DNA from 2 places in the Lysinibacillus sp. genome. Region 1 is predicted to be linked to the other one. Evidence: predicted binding sites of a transcription regulator. Region 1 holds the regulator's gene; the other holds the start of a gene.
What was found. Region 1 encodes Rex, which represses fermentation and respiration genes when NADH is low (regulators of the CRP and FNR family bind a similar motif). Its sites were predicted from a motif close to TTGTGAAATATTTCACAA; they were not measured.

Region 1 (20,640 bases):
GCAGAATTTGAGAAATTAAAAAATGATATGTCATATATTGAAGTAGTAGAAACAGTAGGCGGCGCAGGTAAAAAGCTCAAAAATAATGAATATCGGTGGAATGATGAAATCCTGATGACACAGGCTTATTTATTGAAATTTAAGAATGATAAACTAATTGATAAAGAGATTATTGCTGTTAAAGGCCATTCCAATAGATAGATAGTTGACACGTCTTCACAATAGAAGGCGTGTTTTTTTAATTCAATGGTTACCCTTCTTACAAGCACAATATCAAAGCCAAGACACATTGCTTCTTTAGTTAGAACCATTTCAGCAAGATATAATTCATATTGGATGCTTTGAACATTTCCGCTAGTTTAGGTAAACTAGAGGTAATGTAGTGATGAGAGGAAAAAGAGTATGTATGAAATAATCATGAATTCAGTTGATGATACAGAACGCTTTGCCGTGAAGCTAGCAAATTTACTAGAAGCGCAAGACACCATAACATTAGAGGGGGATCTAGGCGCTGGTAAGACAACATTTACAAAAGCTTTAGCGAAGGGACTTGGAGTCAAAAGAACAGTCAACAGCCCAACTTTTACGATTGTTAAGCAGTATGAGGGAAGGTTACCCTTTAATCATTTAGATGTCTATCGGTTAGCAGAAAGTGATGAGGATCTTGGTTGGGATGAATTGTTTTATGGAGATGCGGTATCAGTGATCGAATGGGCACATTTAATTGAACAAGATTTGCCACAGGATCGCTTGGCGATAGAGATTTACCGAATCGGAGAAAATGAACGACGCTTTGTATTATTACCTCGTGGGGAACGCTATGAGGCACTATGTGAGGAGCTAATGAAATGATTTGGTTAGGAATAGAAACAGCGAATACACCGCTTTCTGTTGCAGTTGTGAAGGATGGCAAAGTGGTGGCCGAAATGATACAAAATATAAAATTAACCCATTCAGCAGGTGCGATGCCAGCTATTGAGGAGATACTAGCTCGAGTAGGTATTAAACCAAACGAATTGGATGCAATTGCCGTATCTGAAGGGCCAGGTTCTTATACAGGTGTCCGTATAGGAGTGACGCTAGCCAAAACCCTTGCATGGACATTGCAGAAGCCTTTAGTGGGGATATCTAGTTTAAAGGCATTAGCTGCAAATGCCGCCTTATATAATGGGTTGGTTTGCCCAATTTTTGACGCAAGAAGAGGCAATGTCTATACGGCCGTTTATCAAGGCCAAGCATTAGAGGCTATTGTCGAGGATTATCATACACATATCACTGATTTATTAGAGCGTTTGAAGGCATTAGAGGCACCTATTTTGTTTGTGGGAACAGATGTAGATATTTTTTGGGACAATATTGTAGAAGTTCTTGGTGATACAGCAGTACGTGCACCATTTAGTCTTGACTTGCCACGAGCGGCGGAAGTAATTCGTGTTGCGACTAAAATGGAACTTCCAAGTGTTGAAGCTACCCATCACTTTGTCCCACAATATAAACGTATTGCGGAAGCAGAGGCAAATTGGCTGAAAGAACAGAAGGAGAAGGAACATGAGTAGTACTGTAACTTATCGTAAAATGGTCTCTGATGATGTACCTGCAGTCTATGAAATTGAAGTGGCTTCTTTTCCTGTGCCATGGACACTAGATTCATTTTACTATGAGGTACATGAAAATCAGTATGCACACTATGTATTAGCCATCGATGCAGATGACACTATTATTGGTTTTTGTGGCATGTGGATGGTTATAGATGCAGCCCAAATTACAAATGTAGCTGTTATAGAAGCAGCACGTGGCCGAGGGATAGGCGAGGGGCTAATGCGTGAGGCGATGCAAATAGCTCGTTTACACGGAATGGAAGTTATGACTTTAGAGGTACGTGTGACAAATAGCATTGCGCAAAACCTTTATCGCAAGCTACAGTTCCAAGATGGTGGCATACGTAAAGGCTATTATACTGATAACGGGGAGGATGCCCTTGTCATGTGGGTGAATTTATAATGAAAAATGGATTGATATTAGCAATAGAATCGAGCTGTGATGAAACAGCAGCAGCAATCATTCGAAATGGACATGAAATCGTATCGAATGTGGTTGCTTCTCAAATAGAAAGTCATAAGCGATTTGGTGGCGTTGTACCTGAAATTGCCTCACGTCATCATGTCGAACAAATTACAATGGTGATAGAAGAGGCATTAGCACAAGCTAAGTTAAAGCCAGAAGATTTAGATGCAGTTGCTGTTACAGAGGGTCCTGGTCTAGTAGGGGCCTTGTTGATTGGCATTAATGCGGCTAAGGCTTTTGCTTTTGCAAACAACTTGCCGATTGTTGGTGTACATCATATTGCGGGTCATATTTATGCAAATGCACTCGTTCAGCCAATGGAATTTCCCTTATTAGCACTTGTCGTATCAGGTGGTCATACAGAGCTTGTCTATATGAAGGAACATGGTTCTTTCGAGGTCATTGGTGAAACGCGAGATGATGCAGCTGGAGAAGCCTATGATAAAGTGGCACGTGTATTAAATTTACCTTACCCAGGTGGCCCACGTATTGATCAGCTTGCTCATGAGGGCGAAGAGGCTGTTCCATTTCCAAGGGTATGGCTAGAAGAGGATTCTTACGATTTTAGTTTTAGTGGCTTAAAATCAGCCGTCATTAATTATAAACATAATATGGATCAAAGAGGTGAAGACATTTCACCTGCAGCTGTTGCAAAAGGCTTCCAGGAAAGTGTTGTAGAAGTATTAACTGCTAAAACGTTGCGAGCTGCTCGACAATATCGAGTGAAACAGGTCATTGCAGCAGGCGGTGTAGCCGCGAATAAAGGCTTGCGTGCTTCATTAGAGGCTGTATTTTCAAAGGAAGGTATTCCGTTTTTTGTACCACCACTTAAATTGTGTACGGATAATGCGGCGATGATCGGTGCTGCAGCTATGCCAATGTTGGAAGCGGGCGTTAGAGGAAATTTAACGATGAATGGACGTCCAGGAATGGAGTTAAAATCCTGGGTGTAGAGATGAAAGAGGTATCTATTTTTTAGATATCTCTTTTTGATTGTCGAAAATATGTAGATAATATAAGAATGATGCTAAGAGAATATGTACTATTTAAGTTTAATTGACAAATTTTTCAGAAAATTATCCACAGGTAAAGTACTGAACTAAATAGCGAACACGCGTACTTATGCACAAAATGTTGATAACTTGTGCATAACTTGTGATTATTCAATATATAGTAGCTCTTTTTACGTGAATATATGTGGATAAAATAAATTTTGGTTGTGGACAATGTGGAAAACTCTGTTGATATGTTGGTATTACTAGATTTTTAGTGTGTATAAAACTGTGGGCATTTTTTGTCGAAAAATAGCACTTGACCAATATATATGAAAAATAAAGAGGAGTAAAGAAAAAAGCCATATGTGAAGGCATATGGCTTAAATCAAATTACATATTAATATTTTCTAATTCCTCATTCAACTCAAGCCATTCTAATTCCAATAGCTCATGCTGTTCTTTAGCAGTGGCTAATTCATTTTGTAGCTGTGAAATTTTTTCATGGTCAGTGAAAATAGCAGGGTTGCAAAGGGCTTCCTCTAGATTTTCAACAATAGCTGTTGTTTCTTGCATTTTACCTTCTAAATCTTCGATAGAACGTTTAATTTGACGTTCACGTTTTTTTGCTTCTTTATCAATTTTAGAGGTGGAAGTTTTATCAGGAAGGTCTTGCTGTACTTGTGGTTGAGAAGCTGCCTTCATTTGAGCTAGCTCCAATAGTTCCTGTTTTTTCTCCACATAATAATCATAGTCACCTAAATATTCAAATGACCCAGTTCCAGATAACTCAACAACTTTTGTCGCAATCCGATTAATGAAGTAGCGGTCATGTGAGACAAATAGAAGCGTGCCAGGATAATCGATTAACGCATTTTCCAGCACTTCTTTACTATCTAAGTCTAGGTGGTTTGTAGGCTCATCCAAGATTAAAAAATTTGCCTTTTGCAACATTAATTTAGCGAGAGCAAGTCGTGCTTTTTCTCCACCAGATAAAGAGGATACGACTTTGTCTACATCTTCTCCACTAAAAAGGAAACGCCCCAATACGGTGCGAACATCTTTTTCATTCATGAGCGGCCATTCATCCCATAGCTCTTTCAAGACACTTTTATTGCTTGAGAGCTTGGCTTGCTCTTGATCATAATAACCAATTTGTACATTTGTACCATAGCGAATATCGCCTGAAATAGGTGGTAAGTCTTTCACAATTGTTTTTAATAATGTCGATTTACCAACCCCGTTAGGACCTACAAGCGCTATCCGGTCTTCGCGAAAAGTTCGGAGGTTGATGCCATTAGAAATAGGAAGATTATAGCCGATTGTTAAATCATCAACTGATAAAACATCATTACCACTTTGTCTTTCAATAGTAAAACCGAAACTAGCAGATTTTTCATCACCGTCTGGTGAATCCATCCACTCAGTTCGTTCAAGCATTTTACGTCGACTCTGTGCCATTTTTGTTGTGGAGGCACGAGCAATATTCTTTTGAATAAAATCCTCTAGCTTGGCCTTTTCGTCTTGCTGACGTTCATAGAGCTTAACATCTCGTTCGTAGTTTTTAGCTTTTTCATCTAAATAAGCACTATAATTACCTGTGTATTTAGTGACACGATGGCGGGATACTTCATAGACAATAGAAACAACTTGGTCTAAGAAATAGCGGTCATGGGAAACAATTAAAATAGCGCCTTCATAGCTCTTTAAGTAGGATTCCAACCATGATAATGTTTCGATATCTAAATGGTTTGTAGGCTCATCGAGAATTAACAGATCAGGTTTACTAAGCAAGAGCTTAGCAAGTGCTAAACGTGTGCGCTGTCCGCCGGATAGTGAGCTAATTGGTTTATCATAGTCTTCTGGATAGAACTGCATTCCATGAAGTACTGAGCGAATGTCTGACTCATATTGATAACCACCAGCATCCTTAAAATTATGTTGTAATTGATCGTATTCAGACATAACTTTCGCATAGACAGTTGGATTTTCGTATACTGCAGGATCAGCCATTCGCTGTTCGAGCGAGCGTAGTGTTTGCTCTTGGGCTAAAAGTGATTCGAAAATTGTCATCATTTCATCCCAAATAGTTAGTGTAGAATTTAATCCAGCATGCTGCTCTAAATAACCAATCTGAATATCCTTTGGAATAATGATATCGCCTGAATCATAGGACATTTGACCAGCGATTATTTTTAATAATGTCGATTTACCTGCACCGTTTCGCCCTACTAAGGCAACGCGATCACGGTGTTGAACTTCTAATTTAACGCCACTTAAAATTTCATCTGCAAGAAAGGATTTTGTTAGTTGATTGACCTGTAAAACAATCATTCTTGACACCTCAATTCTACCTTAGTTTAATGGATGAACGATCTACGTGCAATGTCGGTGCTTTACTTATTCCTAGCAGTCATGTAAGATTGAAACGATTTCTTTTTAGTTAGCTGCGTAAAAGCGCCGTTAACTAAAGAGAAATACTAGAGGGTAAGCAAAAATTTAGTATATAGTTCAGGATGAATGTATTAAAATTATTAGTTATATAAAGTAAAATGGACTGAGGTACATTGTAAGGAGGAAAAAGTTTGAAACAAGAATTAAAAATTCCACAAGCCACTACAAAAAGACTTCCTCTGTACTATCGATTTATTCAAAACTTTGCACAAGAAGGTATGGAACGTATATCGTCAAAGGAACTGAGTGAAGCGATGAAAATAGATTCTGCAACCATTCGCCGTGATTTTTCTTACTTTGGTGCTCTAGGGAAGAAAGGCTATGGCTACGATGTGCAGCATCTATTACAATTTTTTAGCCAGACGCTTGATCAGCATGAAACAACAAAAGTAGCGTTAATTGGCGTGGGGAATTTGGGCAGTGCATTATTAAAATATAATTTTCAAAAAAACCATAATACCCATATTGTCGTAGCTTTTGATTCAAAAGCGCCTAAGGATGGCAAAATGATTAGCAATATTCCTGTTTTTCATCCAGATTTATTGGAGGAGAAATATGCGGAGTATGGCGCAGAGCTTGCCATTTTAACCGTTTCGCCACGCTCTGCACAAAAAATGGCAGATCGCTTAGCGGCAATGGATGCAAAGGGCATTTTGAACTTTACACCAGAGCGGTTAACAGTACCTGATAGAATGCAACTCTTAACTATTGATTTATCGGTAGAATTGCAAGCGCTTATTTATTTAATTCGTAATCAGGAAGAGTGAAAATTATACATATTTTTTAAGTGTAGTTCACCGTTTCTGTCAAATAGAAATTGTAAATAAAAGGCGGTAAAAACTGTGAGAGTGACGAAAAACTTTCACATATAATTAGTTAGCAAAATGGCGAATTATGCGTTAAAATGATGGATATAAAGAGGAGGTGGCTGTAATGGGTGGTATTGGTCCTATGAGCCTCATTATTATCGGAGTTGTCGCGTTACTAATTTTTGGTCCTAAAAAGTTACCAGAGCTTGGTAAGGCATTTGGTTCAACACTACGTGAATTCAAAAATGCTACTAAAGGTTTAGCAGACGAAGATGATGATGATAAGAAAAAGAAAGAACTAGATAAGTAAGTTAGGATGTTTGAGGAATGAATCCAAAAGATCTAACTGTTATTGAGCATATAGAAGAATTAAGAAAACGGCTGTTCATTGTTGCCGTTTTCTTTGTTCTAGCTATGGCTGGCGGTTTTTTCGTCGCAAAGCCGCTTGTAAAATACCTTCAAGCTACTGGAGCAAAATATAATATAGAGCTCCATGCATTTGACGTAGTAACACCGCTTGCAATTTATATCCAAATTGTATTTTTAATAGCATTTATTCTTTCATCGCCTGTGTTAATGTATCAATTATGGTCGTTTATTAGCCCTGGACTAAGGGAGGTAGAACGAAGAGCAACCTTAAGCTATATACCGTATTCATTTTTATTGTTTATCGCAGGGTTATCCTTTTCATACTTTTTGCTATTCCCGTATGTCATAAAATTCATGATGAATTTATCAAATGATTTAGACATACAGCAAACCATTGGTATACATGAGTATTTTACATTTTTGTTTAAGCTCACAATACCGTTTGGTTTCCTTTTCCAGTTACCAATTGTTGTATTATTCTTTTCTCGAATTGGGCTTTTAAATCCTGACTTGTTAATACGTATCCGTAAATATTCATACTTTGCTTTATTCGTCTGTGCTGCTATCATTGCACCGCCTGAGCTGGCGTCACATTTAATGGTTTCGGTACCTTTGTTTATTTTGTATGAAATTAGTATTATGATTTCTCGGATTGGTTATAAAAAATACCTTAAATCTGAGGAGATCCGATTAAAAGAAGAGCAGGAAGCTGAACAAAAGCGTCAGATTGAAGAGGCACTTGAACAGCAAAGAAGACAAATAGAAGAATTCAATCAACAGTAATAAATAAAGCTCGATGCCAAAATATAGGCATCGAGCTTTTTTTTGTTACAATTCCTTTTTTCAATAAATTTACATAGCTTTACAAAAAATTATTGCATTTTTTCTAGTTCTTGAAGAAACTTTTGCAATGGTTCTGCATAGAATTGTACAAGTGTTACAAAACCATTGAGCATGACGTGTGCAATAATAGAAGTCCAAATACGTTTTGTTTTGTGATACAAAAAGGCAAAGATTAAACCACAAATAGTATAAAGCAAGATATGAGAGAAGTCGAAATGGATAATCGCAAAGAATATAGCACTTACGATTGCGGCCACCCAGAAATTTGTTGTTTGGACAAGCGAACCGAATATAACTCTTCGGAAAACAAACTCTTCTAATATGGGCCCAAATACTACAATTGCTAATATAGCAATAGGAGCTCCTTTTGCTATAGCAACGATATCTGCGGTATTTTGGGAGCCTCCTTCGATACCAAAAACAGCCATTTCAATGGCGGCACCAATCATTTGACCAAAGAACACCAGGAAGAAGCCGATGATCCCCCAAACAATCGTGAGAGGTATCGTTTCCTTTTTTCCTTGATAAATGTTCCAAAAGGCTTTATCACGAGATGTAAGGATTAAGCTCAAAATGAGTGCAACAGCAAAACTAAGGGCAATATACCAGCCTTGCGTAATGGGGGCCGCTTGTTCAGAAGCTAGACCAGTTATCTTCATAACGAGCTTATGGAACGGTAAGAGCAGCCATCTGCTTGAAATCTGCATAAGAATATAAATCAGCAAAACATACAGCGCTGTTTTTTTATGTTTCGTTATTTTTTGAGAATTAGTCACAATCAAAATCCTTTCCATTTATATGCTTCCTTTCTATTGTAGAGGAATATGGAAAGAAAACAAAATTTTTCGAAGTTCTGACTTGCAAAAAAAAGAGCGATTGATTATCATAATAATTGTGTTAGCACTCATTGAGATAGAGTGCTAATAAATTTAAACAATTATTTATTATTAGGAGGTTGTTTCACTTGTTAAGACCACTAGGAGATCGTATTGTAATTGAACTAATCGAGGTAGAAGAAAAATCTGCATTCGGTATTGTACTACCTGACTCTGCAAAAGAAAAACCACAAGAGGGTAAAGTAGTAGCAGTTGGGACAGGTCGTGTATTAGAGAACGGACAACGTGTAGAGCTTGACGTTAAAGTTGACGACCACATTATTTTCTCTAAGTACTCTGGTACAGAAGTTAAATTTGAAGGTAATGAATACCTAATTTTACGCGAAAGCGATATCCTTGCAATTATTGAATAAGAACATGTAAAGCACCTTAAGTAAGGTGATTGCCTATTGTTTCTTAACATAAGTGACAATAAGGTGAAATTGATATAAATATATTGAAGAAGCTTAACGAATATTCCATTTCAGGAGGGTAAATTCACATGGCAAAAGATATTAAATTCTCAGAAGACGCTCGTTCATTAATGTTACAAGGTGTAGATAAATTAGCGAATGCAGTGAAAGTAACATTAGGACCAAAAGGACGTAATGTTGTATTAGAAAAAAAATTCGGTTCACCACTAATTACAAATGATGGTGTTACAATTGCAAAAGAAATCGAGCTAGAAAACCCATATGAAAACATGGGAGCAAAATTAGTAGCAGAAGTTGCTTCTAAAACAAACGAAATTGCGGGTGATGGTACAACTACAGCAACAGTATTAGCACAAGCAATTATTCGTGAAGGCTTGAAAAATGTAACAGCTGGTGCAAATCCTGTAGGTATCCGTAAAGGTATTGATAAAGCAGTTGCTGCTGCACTTACAGAATTACACGCGATTTCTCGTCCTGTAAGCAATAAAGAAGAAATTGCACAAGTCGCTGCTATTTCGGCTGCTGATGATGAAGTTGGACAACTTATTGCTGAAGCAATGGAGCGAGTTGGTAACGATGGTGTTATTACAATCGAGGAGTCTAAAGGCTTCACAACAGAATTAGATGTAGTAGAAGGTATGCAATTTGACCGTGGCTATGCTTCACACTATATGGTAACAGACACAGATAAAATGGAAGCGGTTCTTGATAACCCATACATTTTAATTACTGATAAAAAAATCACAAACATCCAAGAAGTATTACCATTATTAGAACAAGTGGTACAACAAGGTCGTCCACTGTTAATTATTGCTGAAGATGTTGAAGGTGAAGCTCTTGCAACACTTGTAGTGAACAAGCTTCGTGGTACATTTAATGCTGTAGCAGTAAAAGCACCTGGCTTCGGTGATCGTCGTAAAGCAATGCTAGAAGATATCGCTATCTTAACTGGTGGGCAAGTGATTACAGAAGAATTAGGCTTAGACCTAAAATCAGCTGATATTTCTTCACTTGGTCGTGCAGCAAAAGTTGTTGTGACAAAAGATAACACAACAATTGTTGAAGGTGTAGGCGGTGCAGACGCAATTGAAGCACGTATTACTCAAATCCGTGCACAACTTGCTGAAACAACTTCAGAATTCGATAAAGAAAAATTACAAGAACGTCTTGCAAAATTAGCAGGTGGTGTAGCAGTCATTAAAGTTGGTGCTGCAACTGAAACAGAGCTAAAAGAACGTAAACTTCGTATTGAAGATGCGCTTAACTCTACTCGTGCTGCTGTTGAAGAAGGTATCGTATCAGGTGGTGGTACAGCTCTTCTTAACGTCTATGGTGCTGTGGAAAAAGCAGCTGAAGCTGTAGAAGGCGATGTAGCTACAGGTGTGAAAATTGTTCTACGTGCTTTAGAAGAACCAGTTCGCCAAATTGCTAATAACGCTGGTCTAGAGGGCTCTATCATCGTGGATCGCCTAAAACGTGAAGAAGTGGGCATTGGTTTCAATGCAGCTACTGGCGAATGGGTAAACATGGTAGAGGCAGGCGTAGTAGACCCAGCGAAAGTAACTCGCTCAGCGCTACAAAACGCAGCATCTGTTGCAGCATTATTCTTAACAACAGAAGCAGTTGTTGCTGATATCCCTGAAGCAGCACCAGCAATGCCAGATATGAGCGGTATGGGCGGTATGCCTGGAATGATGTAATCCTTTTGTGATAAGGGTTTATACGACTTTTGAAAGTAGACAATTACGAGCAATAGATAGTCTTGAAATACACATTTCAACACTTCTTTTTATGAATAGTATTACTCACAATTAATATGCAAAATAAATACCACTTCTCATCATTTCTGGACATTTGATGAGAGGTGGTTTTTTTACGTTTTTAAAGTTTGTGAACGATGACTTTATTGTAGACAGATGGTTTAAGAATATAAAGGAAGTGAACATTTAAAACTACAAGCAATAGCTTCTTCCTCATTAAAAGAAGCTATTAACAAGAAAATTCATCTTTTATTGGAACTTTATAAATAAAAAAAGCTGCTAAGTACTAGCCTTCTCTTTATTGAAGTAATTGTAAAACGACTTCAGGTTGTTTATTTGATTGTGCTAACATTATTTGAGCAGCTTGTATTAGTATATTATCTTTTGTAAAATTCATCATTTCTTTCGCCATATCAGTGTCACGGATACGGGATTCAGCAGCTTGAAAATTCTCAGATGTATTAACTACAAAATTATAGGCATTCTCTAGTCGATTTTGTATCGCACCATATGTAGATCTGTAATTCGTGACTTTTTCTAAACCTTTGTCTAATTTAGATAGGGAGTCATCAGGAGTATTTGGTGGAAGAAGTCCTATGTTATTTATCCCCAATTCGTCAGGCCTTACATTAAATAATGGAATAGAGCTATGCTGATTTTCATTAGCTCCCATTTGTATGACTAGTTTTCGAGGTATATAGTCAATATCCTTAATAGTAGTTGTAACTGTTTTAACGACAGAATCAATTGTACTCGTTTCTTTATCTGTAAGTAAATATACGTCCTTTTTAAAATTAAAGCTATTTAACTCGATGCCAAATTCTAGAGTATCCCCGTTATCAAAATCATTACTTCCCCAAGAAGGTATTATGGGATTTAACGATGTTAACAATGTATCTCCTGTTGTTAATGAATTAGGTTTTACATAACTTCCGCCGCTTAGAAATGAAAAATTATAATCAACTAAACCATTTGATAATTCAAAAACCGTTCCTGAGTCAGGTATTTCAGTATTTGAAGCTGTTTGTCCAATTGGAACTCCTGAATTTGAAGAAATGGAATAAAATGACTGGAATTTAGAGGAGTAATTTGTACTAACATTTATTTGTGAATCATTATTCCCCGAATTATTTTTAACTTTAAATTCTGCTTTAAAAGATACGCCATCTGTTGATATAAGCTTTTCAACTTCAATGCCATCCTTACTATAAACTGCAGAAATTGAGTTTCCATTAATACTAGAACTTATTAAGGTAAAATCCTTTAGTGTTTGCTGAACGCCATTAATTTCGATGTAAATAGTACGGTCATCAATCATCCCGAAATCTGGATACTCTCCATTTAGTATTCCAGTAGGAGTTAGATTTGTTCCGAAAGATACACTGTCTATCTTGCCATTCTTGGTGATATCAAGCTCTGTAAATCTAGGGTCATGAAAAAGTGTCCTACCAGTAGTTTTATCATATATCGTAGTTGTTTTTGTATGAATATGTTCATTTTTTTCATAATCATTAAATCCTTGACTTCCATCTGGAAGTGTAATAATCGACATGCTAGTATCATTATTAGTGTGATCATCAATTGTAGTAATCGTATTAGATTGAACTGATATAGGTATTTCAGTAGTACCTTTTGGCAGAAAGTAAGTATAAGTCTCGTTATTGATAACTTTGTAAGGAAATGGACCTGTTGTAGTTACATTGACTGTTTGTCCAGAACGGTCTGCTAATACTTGATAATCAGTTCGTGCCAATAAATTAATTGTATTAAATTCGGTTTGATTGGCGATTCTATTAAGTTCTTCAGTAAGTTGGTTTATTTCATTTTCAATTATTTGTTTATCCTTATCTGTATTTGTCTCGTTAGTACCTTGAACTATTAGTTCCCTTTGTCTTTGTATAATTTCTGTTATTTCTTGAAGTCCACCATCCGCTGTTTGAACTACCGAAATACCATCTTGTATATTCTTTGCTGCCATATCGAGTCCACGGATTTGACCTCTCATTTTTTCCGAAATTGCTAAACCAGCAGCATCATCACCAGCACGGTTAATTTTGTAGCCTGATGATAATTTTTCTAAACTTTTGGTAGCTTTGTCTTTATTAATTTTAAGTTTGTTGTTAGTATTCAGTGCCGGACTATTATGTTTAATTCTCATAAATATAACCCATCCTTTAAATTGTGATTATATTATAATTGTTAATAATTATAGATATATTTTACATTTTATTTAACTTTTTGACTATAAGGAACATTATTAATATAGGTTTACCTACAGACCATTATATTCAATTGTTTGACAATGAAATTGAATTTGTAAGTAGTAAATAATTATGGAAAGAATAATAGGCTTAAAAGCTTGATAGATTTGCAAAAGCTATTTGCCTAACTCTACAAAGCGTAGTATCTGTATATGCGCTATTCTTAACAACAGAAATAGCACCAGAAATGAAAGTATTGATGTAATCTATCTCATAGAGCGACTTGATTAACTAAAATATAAAAAACCAGTTCTCAGTATAAAAATTGAGAGCTGGTTTTTGTACTTTTAAAGCAAAATCTAATAAAATAATTTTCCTGTTGTTTTTCAATAGATTATCACTTACAATACATATTGATAATGATAATCGTTATCAATAATGATTAATTTTATAGGTAGAGGTGAAATTTTGGATAAACAGGAAGCTAACAGAATAGGGATGGGTACTATTTATTATGTTATTATTTTACTTTTAATCGGCTCCATTATAGTCTCTGCAGTTTATTCTGTATCAATAGGACAGGTTAGTATTCCTTTTAAGCAATCAATGGATATTTTGCTTCATGCTATAACCAATGGAAGGCTAGGCTCGCTTGACAATGTGGATAGTGAATCCTACTTGAATATTATTTTACAAGTCAGAATGCCACGAGTAATTTTTGCCTTATTGATTGGGATTGGACTTGCATTATGTGGGACTGTTATGCAGGCAGTTGTGCAAAATCCTCTGGCTGATCCATACATACTTGGTATTTCTTCAGGCGCCTCGCTGGGAGCAACTTTTGCCATTTTGGTTGGATTTGGTAGTAGTGCATTGTTAGCGCAGTTTGGTGTGGCCTTTGGTGCGTTTGCTGGGGCGATGATAACTTCTATGGCTGTGCTTATCTTATCTAGCATAGGGGGTAAAGCCACATCTGTAAAACTCGTTTTATCAGGTGTTGTCATCGGTGCCTTATGTAGTTCATTTTCGAGTCTTATCATCTTTTTTGCGAATAATGCTGAGGGCATTAAAACAGTTACATTTTGGTCGATGGGGAGTTTAGCTTCTGCCAGTTGGGACAAAACACCGATTTTAACCATTGTGATTGTACTCGGGGCTACCTTATTTTTGTTCCAGCATCGAGTGCTTAATACGATGCTACTTGGGGATGAATCAGCTATTACATTAGGTATCAATTTAAGTGTTTATCGTAAATTATATATGATTCTAACTTCTTTAATTACAGGAACAATGGTCGCTTATGCAGGTATGATTGGCTTCGTCGGCTTAATTATTCCCCATATTACGAGAGGTATTTTCGGAGCAGATCATAAACGATTAATGTTAGGGACATTACTCTTAGGAGGCCTTTTCATGATTTGGGCAGATATTCTGTCTCGTACATTAATCCAAAATGTTGAATTACCGATTGGCATCATTACTTCTGTCATTGGGTCACCATTATTTATCTATATGATTGTAAAAAAAGGTTACAACTTCGGAGGGTAGAGCAATGGAATTAGTAGCAAAAGAAATAGAAGTAAAGATTGGCAAAAAGGAAATTGTAAAAAACATATCGATTCACGTGAATAAGCAGCAATTTGTGGGTTTAATCGGACCAAATGGATGTGGAAAGTCAACTTTATTAAAAAGTATTTATAAAAGCCTTGTGCCACAAAAAGGAATGGTCTTTTTAGATGATTTAGATGTTTTGAAAAGTCCCGAAAAAAAGATATCACAGCACTTGGGTGTTGTTGGGCAATTCAATGAAATGCATTTTGATTTAACGGTACAGCAAATGGTGATGTTAGGCAGAACACCTCATAAAAAAATGCTAGAGTCAGATAATCAAAAGGATTTTGACATTGTGGAAGAGGCATTAACACGCACGAATTTACAAGCATATAAGGGACGTAGTTTTCTTTCATTATCTGGAGGTGAAAAACAACGTGTTATTTTAGCCAGAACAATTGCTCAGCAGCCTCAATTTATGATTTTAGATGAACCGACAAACCATTTAGATATTCGCTATCAAATTGAAATACTATCCTGCGTGAAAAGTTTAAACATTGGTGTATTAGCGGCGCTCCATGATTTAGAGATGGCAGCACATTACTGTGATTATCTTTATGCAGTTAAAGATGGCGAAGTTTATGCACATGGCGTACCAGAGGATGTTTTAACACCAGAAACAATAGAAGCTTTATATCATATAAAGTGTAAAACGTTTACGAATCCAGTGACGAATGGATTAGGTTTTGCTTATGGACTATAGGAGGAGCAAGATGAAGAAAAAACTACTAATAGGAATCGGACTAGCGGCGCTATTAACATTAACAGCTTGCGGTAACACATCCAAAAATATAGCTGAGGAAACACAGGCTAGAGATCATTATCCGCTGACAGTTGAAAACTTTTCAAAAACAGAGGGTGGATCAACATGGGAAAAGAAAGATCAAGTATTCGATAAAGCACCTGAAAGAATTATGGCAAATACACGTCCAGCTGCAGAATTATTATTACATTTAGGATTGGGCGATAAAATTGTTGGTGTTGGAGCAAACTTTGGTGCAGTAGATAAATCTGTGGAAGGGGAATACGCTAAACTGACTATTTTAAGCGATGAATATGTTGGCAAAGAGGTTACATTAGGAACAGACCCTGATTTAGTATTTGGCCGCGGAGGCTTATTTGATAATGCTGAATGGGGAGTAGGTACAGTAGATTCACTTAATGAAATGGGCATTAAAACATTTGTTTTAGAGTCGTCGGTAACAGGTGGTACATATGATTCTATTTACAATGATATCAAAAATATTGGTGAAATTTTTAATGTGCAAGATAAGGCGGATAGCTTTATTAAAGAACTAAAAGGGAGACAACAAAATATTTCTTCAAAATTAGAAAGCATTAAAGAAGAGAAAACATTTGCTTATTTGCATACAAATGATCCAAAAGAGCTTTTTGTCTTTCCAGCACACGATGAAACATTCTTTAATGATGCATTCAAAATGGTTAAGCTAGAGAATATTTTTAAAGATGAAACAGGTGATGTAAGTGTCGAAACACTAATAGCAGCAGATCCAGATGTATTAATTCTTCCTAACTGGGATGGCTCTGATTTAACAAAAGTACGTGAAGAAATTTATGCTAATCCTAAACTTTCAAGCATGAAGGCTATTAAAAATAAACAAATGTACATTGTAGATTATAATTATATGTTCGGTTATGGCTATAACACAATTGATGGAATGGAAGCCTTAGCTAAGGAAATGTATCCTGACTTATTTAAATAATATTGAAAGAGCTATCCCTGAGAGTCGAATAAAGGACATGATGGGATAGCTTTTTTGTTATCTCTGTAGAAGCTGCTCTCTATTTAACTTTGTGGTTTTTATAGTGGAGGATACGTTGTTCCAGCATATAGATACAGGGTGTAGTGGATCGAGATAAAATAACTGTGTTGAAAGGTCTTTTCTTGTTCTTTTAATATCAACCGTATCCAGCAAATGGGGTGAACGACTCGGCAATAGGCCTGTTTTAAAGAATGCTTCTTTTAAAGTCCAAAGCTCATAAAAAACATGGTGAGACTGATGAGAGACTAATTGTTGCTCTGCCTTGGAAAGTGCATAGTGCATGAGCTCTTTACTCACAGGCTTTATTTCTTCAACGTCGATGCCTACTCGCCCACTAGGTGTTACGGCTAACACAATCCAATCACCAGAATGAGAAAGATTAAAATCACCTTGCCAATGGGGATGGCCTGCAATATAAGGGCGACCATGTTCATCCTGTGCCGTGTGTAATAAGGCATCATCTAAATATGGAAGAAGAGCCCATCTGATGAGAGTCTTACCTAGTAATGCTCTTTGACGGTCCTGCCAATGCTTGTATTGATTAAGCTTTTTTTTCACATCAGAAGGGAGTACTTTGCTGAAAGTATCCCATTCTGATGGTGTTAACTGAGGCCCTAGAGGCGTGGCAAATAGTTGTATATCCTGTTGAATCATCTTATGTTGACTTGTTGTGGTTCAGGGAAGTAGCCTGTATCAATGCCGTATTGAAGCATTCTTTGAATAAAAGCTGTATTTGGTACTGCACATTCAATTTTCGTATTAGCTAAAAATTCTAGAGTTTTTTTGCAATTGAAGATAAACGGTGAGTCACTTGCTCCATCACCTTCAAGCTGTGCAATAGCTAATGATAAAAATTCCTGTACATCTTTCGAATGCTCACCATTTAATAACCAATTTGTATATTCCTGAGTAGACACAATTGTTAAGTCATAACCGAGTTCCTTAATAGTGTCGATTAATTCTAAATAAGTAATCGACACAGGGTTACATAAGTGGAAGACATGACCATTCACCGCTGATTGTGCTGCCAGAGAAACGAGGGCCTGACTTGCATAATTAATTGGGGTAAAGTCAACATGCCATTGTGCCGTAGGTGTCTTACCTAAATAAAGCATTGATTTAATCATACGGTAAAAGGCGTTATCATCGATATTACGTTGGAATTTTCCCGTTTCAGAATGACAGCTTAAATTACCTACACGATAGATGGAAACAGGAATTGCATCTTGAACCGCATTTCGAACAAGATTTTCTGCCTCTAGCTTACTTTGTGTATAAACATTATCCAATTTCACGTCGTAATTAAAATTCCCTTTTTCTTCATTTGGTCCCCATTGAAGGGCAGCTAACTCCTCTGGAATACCAATTGTTGATACGTAATGGAAATGTACACCTGGTTTCTTTTTGGCTATTTCCAGCAAATAGCGAGTACCGTTAACATTCACATTATTAAAGTGGTCAGTCGCACCGAAATGACGTACATCTGCACCACAGTGAATGATGGTAGTGATTTCTTCCATTATCTTTTGTTCATCGGCATCAGATAATTGAAGGCGTTGCTTTCCTAAGTCGCCTTGGATAACAGTAATACGGCCTTTTATCTGATCAGCAAAAGCACTGCCAAAATAAAATTGCATACTGTCTATTAGCTTTTCTTCAATTGTTACATGAGCACTTGGTCGAATAAGACAATAAATATGTGCAGCAGTTGTAGTTAACAGCTCGTATAATACATGGCTACCTAAATAACCTGTGGCCCCTGTTAATAATACGGAAGTCATTGGCAATGGTTTCGCAGTTTGTGAGACTTCTAACGGGCTTGGTTCCATAAGATCCTTGAAAATAATTGGAGCTGCATTTTCCTGAACATCAACAGCTTCAGGCTGATAGCTACGAATATATTGATCGAGCTCCGCAATTGTTTGATACTGGAAAAAGTCCTGGATTTTTAAGAATGGTATATGCTTTTTCACTTGTACAAGAATTTCCAATACTTTTAAAGAATGTCCCCCAATGTGGAAGAAATTATCGTGAATACCTATTGGTTCGATACCTAGCACATACTCCCATGCGCCAGCTAGCATACGCTGTGTATCATTTTCTGGTGCAATATATGTAGTGCTTCTTGATAAGGTTACTTCCAGTGAGGCTAATTGTTTTCGATCAATTTTTCCTGTAGGAGATAGAGGCATTTCAGGTAATTCCATAAAACGCTCAGGCACCATGTAATCAGGTAAAAGATTCGCTAAGTAATCTCTTAACATATCTTCGTCAAGCTGCATACCACTTGCTACCGTATAGTAGGCAAATAAATGATTATTACCATCAGACATTTTCTTTGCAATAATGACGACTTCTTGAATGCTTGGATGATTACTTAATACGGTTTCAATTTCTCCAAGCTCAATACGGAAGCCCCTTACTTTGATTTGTGAATCCTTACGTCCGACAAATTCGATATTACCGCTAGGCAATAGGCGAACTAAATCACCTGTTCGATACATTTTTTTGTTTGGTTTCAATAGATGTGGAACAAAGACCTCAGCCGTTTTCTCAGGCTGATGTAAATAACCTGCTGCTAAACCAACACCTGCAATACATAACTCTCCTGTTACATGAACAGGGCAAAGCTGTTCCTCTGCATTTACAACATACATCTCATAATTAGCGACAGGTCTACCAATAGGGATGCTAGATTGCATGTCTGTTATCTGACTCTTTACTTTAAAATAGGAAGACAGTACTGTACATTCAGTTGGCCCATACACATTAATAATCTCTGTAGATAGCCCGAATTTTTCCTGCCATTTTTGAACAATAGCAGGCAGTAGGGCTTCCCCACCAACAGATAAATAATTTAGAGTAGTTAGCTTTGTTCGGTATTCTTTAGGTAAATGTGTCGCTAGTTGTGTAAAGAAAGCATTTGGTATAGTGGCAGTTGTTACTTGCTCACGACTAATCATTTCAGCAAAAGCTTCAATCGATAGACGCTCTACACTTGTTAGCATATGAAGTCTTGCTCCTGAAAAGAAAGCAGTAAAAGTTTCTGTGACAGAAGGGTCAAAACTATAAGAGATAAATTGAGAAAAAACATCATCTTCCGTTGAATGGTAGATTCTTTGATTATCTGTAATTAAATTAATAACAGCTCCATGCTTAAGCAAAACACCTTTTGGTTTGCCTGTTGAGCCAGATGTATAAATGATATAAGCTAAATCAGATGGATGTAATTCACAATGAATATTTTCCTGTGAATAGCCGTTCTCTGATTGGCTTACAGTTAACACGGTATGTTTTTGAGAATCACTATGTATGAAATCGTTCAATAAAGCTATATATTCGCTTTTCGTTAAGATATATGGAGCACCTGTATCGTTTAATAGATATTGACAACGTTCTTTTGGATAGCTTGGATCTATAGGAACATACACTCCACCTGCTTTTAGGACACCGAGTAAGCTAATGACAGTTTCTTTACTACGCTCCATAAAAATTGCCACATGATTTCCTTTTTGAAGACCGTTTGCAACTAACATATGAGCGACTTGGTTGGATTGTTCATTTAGCTGACGGTATGTCAATTTGCCACCCTCATATGATAATGCAATTCGTTCAGCAAACTGTTGTGCAGCCTGATAAAATACGTCAGGTATTGTTGCATCTTTATCGTAGTCAGCTAGTGTTTGATTCAATTTTTTGTATGCCCGTAAATCTTCTTCATTTAAAAGTTGAATACGATCGGATGGAAAACTTTGTGGCTCAAAAGAGTACGTATGATTATGCGATGGGTGTACATCAAAATTATGTTTAGTATTCAATTATGACAACTCCTATTTTAGAAAAGGGCAGACACTTATGAAGGAGTGTTTGATGTATTAGTTCCACAGAATGAATTCTCTGCGGGAGCTAATGGACATCAACCTCCTTATAAGAGCAGCCCTTTCGTTTTTTATTTCACTACAAAAGTATGAACAACATTTAATAATTCGTCAGATAACTCGGATAAGACTTGAGCTTCTTCAGAAACTCGCTGTACCGTGTTCAGCTGAGAAGCAGACGTTGCTGCTACAGCTCTTGTATTATCTTTAGAATTGATTGAGAACTCTTCCATATCTTTTACAGCGGACGTCACTTCTTCCATACCAGCTGCCATTTCCTCAATTGTGGCAGAGAGTTCTTGAATTTGACCTGTCACATGATGAATGGAAGTTAATATTTGACTAAATGATTTTTCTGAATCATTGATCATGATAATTCCATGATCTACTTCTTCCACAGCATGAATCATGATGTTGACCGATTCATTTGTATCGTGCTGGATATGAGAAATAAGGGTAGAAATCTCTCTTGCAGATGCCTCAGATTGTTCGGCAAGCTTACGGACTTCGTCTGCTACCACTGCAAAGCCGCTACCAGCTTCTCCAGCACGTGCTGCTTCAATAGC
Region 2 (3,710 bases), on a different contig from region 1:
TCGTTGCTTCTTTGTCATTTGCTTTATGGGCATACCAAGTTAAAAATACAGCCGATATATACAATACAGCAGCGATACTTAGCACTACGATACTCCATGCAAATGGACTTGTATATAAAGTCCAATAGTTTAGCACAGGTTGCCCTTCGACTAGATCAACATAGCCTCCACCCGCAATGGCAAAGACCACAGACAAGGAAGCGGGAATTAATAAACCTGCCACACCATATGTCAGTGTATATCCTATATGTCCTCGTGTTCCATAGGATTCAAAGGCATAGTAGGAGCCTCGAATTGCCAATAACACAAGTGAAATACTGACTGGTACAAGTAAAATCGTTCCGTAATAAAAAGCAGTTTGCGGGAAAAATCCTACGATTCCTACAAAGAAGAATACTAAAAAGACATTAGTTACTTCCCAGACTGGCGATAAATAACGTTTAATAATATTTGTTAAAATGTGATTTTTACCAATAAGGAGACTATAGGCGTTAAAGAAGCCAGCACCAAAATCAATTGATGCGACAATCACATAGCCAAATAGAAAAATCCATAATACTGAAATACCTAATATCTCTAACGTCATAGAATGTCACCGCCTTTTTCAGAGTGACGATCTTCAATCTCACGTTCGATTGGATTCTTTTTAAACATTCGTACCAATACAACAATACTTCCTACAGCTAATACAGCATAAACACCTGCAAATAATAGCATCATTAAATCCACATGATCACTCGTAGTAGCTCCTTCTGGTGTACGCATCAAACCATAAAGTATCCATGGTTGTCGTCCCACTTCTGCAAGCCACCATCCCGCTTCAATGGCGATGATGGACAGTGGTCCTCCCGCTACAATAATCCATCTATACCATCGTGAATGAATAAACTGCCATCTCCGTGCCTTCCCTACAACATAAAGTAATGAAACTAGCACCATAAACATACCGATGGAAACCATGATATCGAAGAGATAATGAATATAGAGTGGTGGTAGATCCTCTTCCGCAAATTGATCTAAGCCGATTACCTCTGCATTAGGATTAAAATGTGCAAGAATGCTTAAAGCATACGGAATTTTGATTGCATATTTTACTTCTTCTCCATCTAATACACCAAATAGTACAAGAGAAGCTTTACCTTCTGTTTCAAAATGCCATTCTGCTGCGGCAAGTTTTTCCGGTTGATATTCGGCTAAGTATTTTCCTGAAAAATCTCCAATCACCGCTGCTGCTATGGAGAAGATCAAGCCAATTTTCATTAATAAAAGTAAAGATTTCTTATGGTATACATGCTTAGAACCTTTTAGCATTCTAAATCCTGCAATAGCTGCTAGCACAAAGGCCGATGTCATATACGCTGTAACGAGCACATGTGCCACCTTTGTCGGCATGGCTGGATTAAACATTGCAAGAAAAGGTTGTATATTAACAAGTTCACCGTCTACAATATCGAATCCTCTCGGCGCATTCATAAAAGCATTGACGATTGTAATGAATACCGCTGACATTGATGCTCCCACAGCAACAGGGATTAACAATAGCATATGCTTTTTCTGACTATCAAAGCGGTCCCATGTATATAAATATATGCCCAAGAAGATTGCTTCAAAGAAAAATGCAAACGTTTCCATAAATAGTGGTAATGCAATGGTTTGACCAGCTAGCTGCATAAAGTTAGGCCACAATAAAGAAAGTTGTAAGCCAATGGCAGTCCCTGTTACAACACCAACTGCCACAGTAATAACAAAACCACGCGCCCAACGTCTTGCCATTAAGATATAATGCTCATCATTCTTTTTATACCCAGTCCATTGTGCAATCATAATCATTAACGGGACACCCACACCAATCGTTGCATAAATAATATGGAACGATAATGTTAACTCCGTTAAGGCTCGACTCCAAAAGACTGCTGATTCATTAATCATCTCATTGCCCCCCTAACTTCCAAATATTCTTCCAACAATGGAAAGTAGCATAATAATTGCAACACCAAAGCTTAGCCATATAAGCTTCTTTTCTTGTGACTTATACAAAGGCAACACTTCCTTTCCCTTATCCATACCCCCATTTTCCACTATTACAACGAAAAAAACCTTAATAACGGCCTGAAATTTCAGCCTATTATTAAGGTTTCAAATTTTGTTCAAGTAATATACGCACATTCGCCAAACATTTTTCTAAATTCATTCACAATTCCAGTTCTAAATGATAAAACCGGGATTTCAATGGATTTTATTCTAGTTAGGGAAAATGGATAGAATGGATTTTCAGGAATTTTCTTGCTTCGTAAGTTTCTTTTGATTGTATATTGAAGTTAATTGGGGTGAGCTTTCTTTTGGAGCGGGTCCTATACTTTTATGAGCGCTTTTGGTTTCCTTATGAGCGGGTGCCACACCTTTTTGAGCGCTTCCGCCTTCCTTTCGAGCGGGTGCCACACCTTTTTGAGCGCTTTTGCCTTCCTTTCGAGCGGGTGCCACACCTTTTTGAGCGCTTCCGGCTTCCGTTCGAGCGGGTGCCACACTTTTATGAGCGCTTCCGGCTTCCTTTTGAGCGGGTGCCCACACATTATGAAAAAAGCTCATCCACACTATACTGGATGAGCTTTATAATATTTAAATTCGGTCTTCTTCTCGAATATCAGCAAGAGGAACAAAGATTTCAATGTGACGCTTCAGGTTTTCAAATGTAGCAGGTGCGTCACCGCCATATTCGCCATCTAGGTTGAGATGTACCTCATTTTCAGTTGTCACTTTGACGACACTAGCTTTTTTGTAAATGACGCGATCATCATTCAGGTGCTCGCCTCTTAAGGCCATCGCAGCTAGTTGAATAAACTCTGGGAGGCTTACTTTTTTTAGTACTAGCAATGTAAAGTATCCATCATTAATGCTTGCATCAGGTGCTAGTTTTTCAAAGCCTCCAACTGAATTCGTTAATCCACATAGGAACATCATGGCATCACCATCAAACACTTCGCCATCATATTCGATGCGCATGTGCGAGGCCTTAATTGAAGGGATCATTTCTACTGCCTTTAAATAATAAGCTAACTGACCAAGCATCGTTTTCATTTTACTTGGTACTTCATATGTTAGCTCCGTAATGCGTCCTCCAGCAGCAATATTGATAAAATAGCGTTCACCATTTAATAGACCCACATCAACAGGTAATGTGTCGCCTTGAATAATAATGTCTACTGCCTCATCAATATTTCGAGGAATATGCACGGCACGGGCAAAATCATTTGTAGTGCCCATCGGAATTAGACCAACTTTCGGACGGTTTTCAAATGGACTTACACCTGAAACAACTTCATTTAATGTGCCATCTCCACCAACTGCGATGATGATATCAAAACCGCGTTCTACCGCATTTTTTGCTGCAAGCGTTGCATCACCCTCACATGTTGTTGCGTGACAGGATGTTTCATAGCCTGCTACCTCTAGTTTTTCCAACACCTCTGGTAGATGTTTCTTAAACACTTCGCGTCCAGATGTAGGATTATAAATGATTCTTGCTCGTTTCATAACATACCTTCCTGCTTCATAAGATTCTATTTCATTCAACGAATTATACGTCGAAATGTTGCCATGCTTTTGTTATTTTTGTAAAGCGTTTGTTACCTGCTTTTTAAAATCCTCATAGACATACGTCCAGTATGTTTGATTCGAAATGTTTTCCTCTCGAATTTCTGCATATAAGGCTT

Region 2: RT445_RS07000 (cytochrome ubiquinol oxidase subunit I) is a predicted target of Rex. The motif match lies at 2,180-2,197, and genes of this name have one in related genera.

Annotation. Positions count from the first base shown of each region.
Region 1 covers NZ_DAMDAY010000041.1:2,045-22,684, forward strand. The annotation lists gene RT445_RS10705 (hypothetical protein) at 1-201, shown strand, start outside; gene tsaE (tRNA (adenosine(37)-N6)-threonylcarbamoyltransferase complex ATPase subunit type 1 TsaE) at 403-852, shown strand; gene tsaB (tRNA (adenosine(37)-N6)-threonylcarbamoyltransferase complex dimerization subunit type 1 TsaB) at 849-1,556, shown strand; gene rimI (ribosomal protein S18-alanine N-acetyltransferase) at 1,549-2,001, shown strand; gene tsaD (tRNA (adenosine(37)-N6)-threonylcarbamoyltransferase complex transferase subunit TsaD) at 2,001-3,017, shown strand; gene RT445_RS10730 (ABC transporter ATP-binding protein) at 3,450-5,390, opposite strand; gene RT445_RS10735 (redox-sensing transcriptional repressor Rex) at 5,642-6,277, shown strand; gene RT445_RS10740 (twin-arginine translocase TatA/TatE family subunit) at 6,444-6,629, shown strand; gene tatC (twin-arginine translocase subunit TatC) at 6,647-7,471, shown strand; gene RT445_RS10750 (CPBP family intramembrane glutamic endopeptidase) at 7,561-8,325, opposite strand; gene groES (co-chaperone GroES) at 8,496-8,780, shown strand; gene groL (chaperonin GroEL) at 8,909-10,540, shown strand; gene RT445_RS10765 (flagellin N-terminal helical domain-containing protein) at 10,899-12,758, opposite strand; gene RT445_RS10770 (FecCD family ABC transporter permease) at 13,300-14,349, shown strand; gene RT445_RS10775 (ABC transporter ATP-binding protein) at 14,354-15,115, shown strand; gene RT445_RS10780 (ABC transporter substrate-binding protein) at 15,126-16,136, shown strand; gene RT445_RS10785 (4'-phosphopantetheinyl transferase family protein) at 16,194-16,850, opposite strand; gene RT445_RS10790 (non-ribosomal peptide synthetase family protein) at 16,847-20,014, opposite strand; gene RT445_RS10795 (methyl-accepting chemotaxis protein) at 20,146-20,640, opposite strand, start outside.
Region 2 covers NZ_DAMDAY010000021.1:10,076-13,785, forward strand. The annotation lists gene RT445_RS06995 (cytochrome d ubiquinol oxidase subunit II) at 1-586, opposite strand, end outside; gene RT445_RS07000 (cytochrome ubiquinol oxidase subunit I) at 583-1,929, opposite strand; gene RT445_RS07005 (hypothetical protein) at 2,272-2,586, opposite strand; gene RT445_RS07010 (diacylglycerol kinase) at 2,617-3,531, opposite strand; partial or broken gene RT445_RS07015 (thioredoxin family protein) at 3,604-3,710, opposite strand, start outside.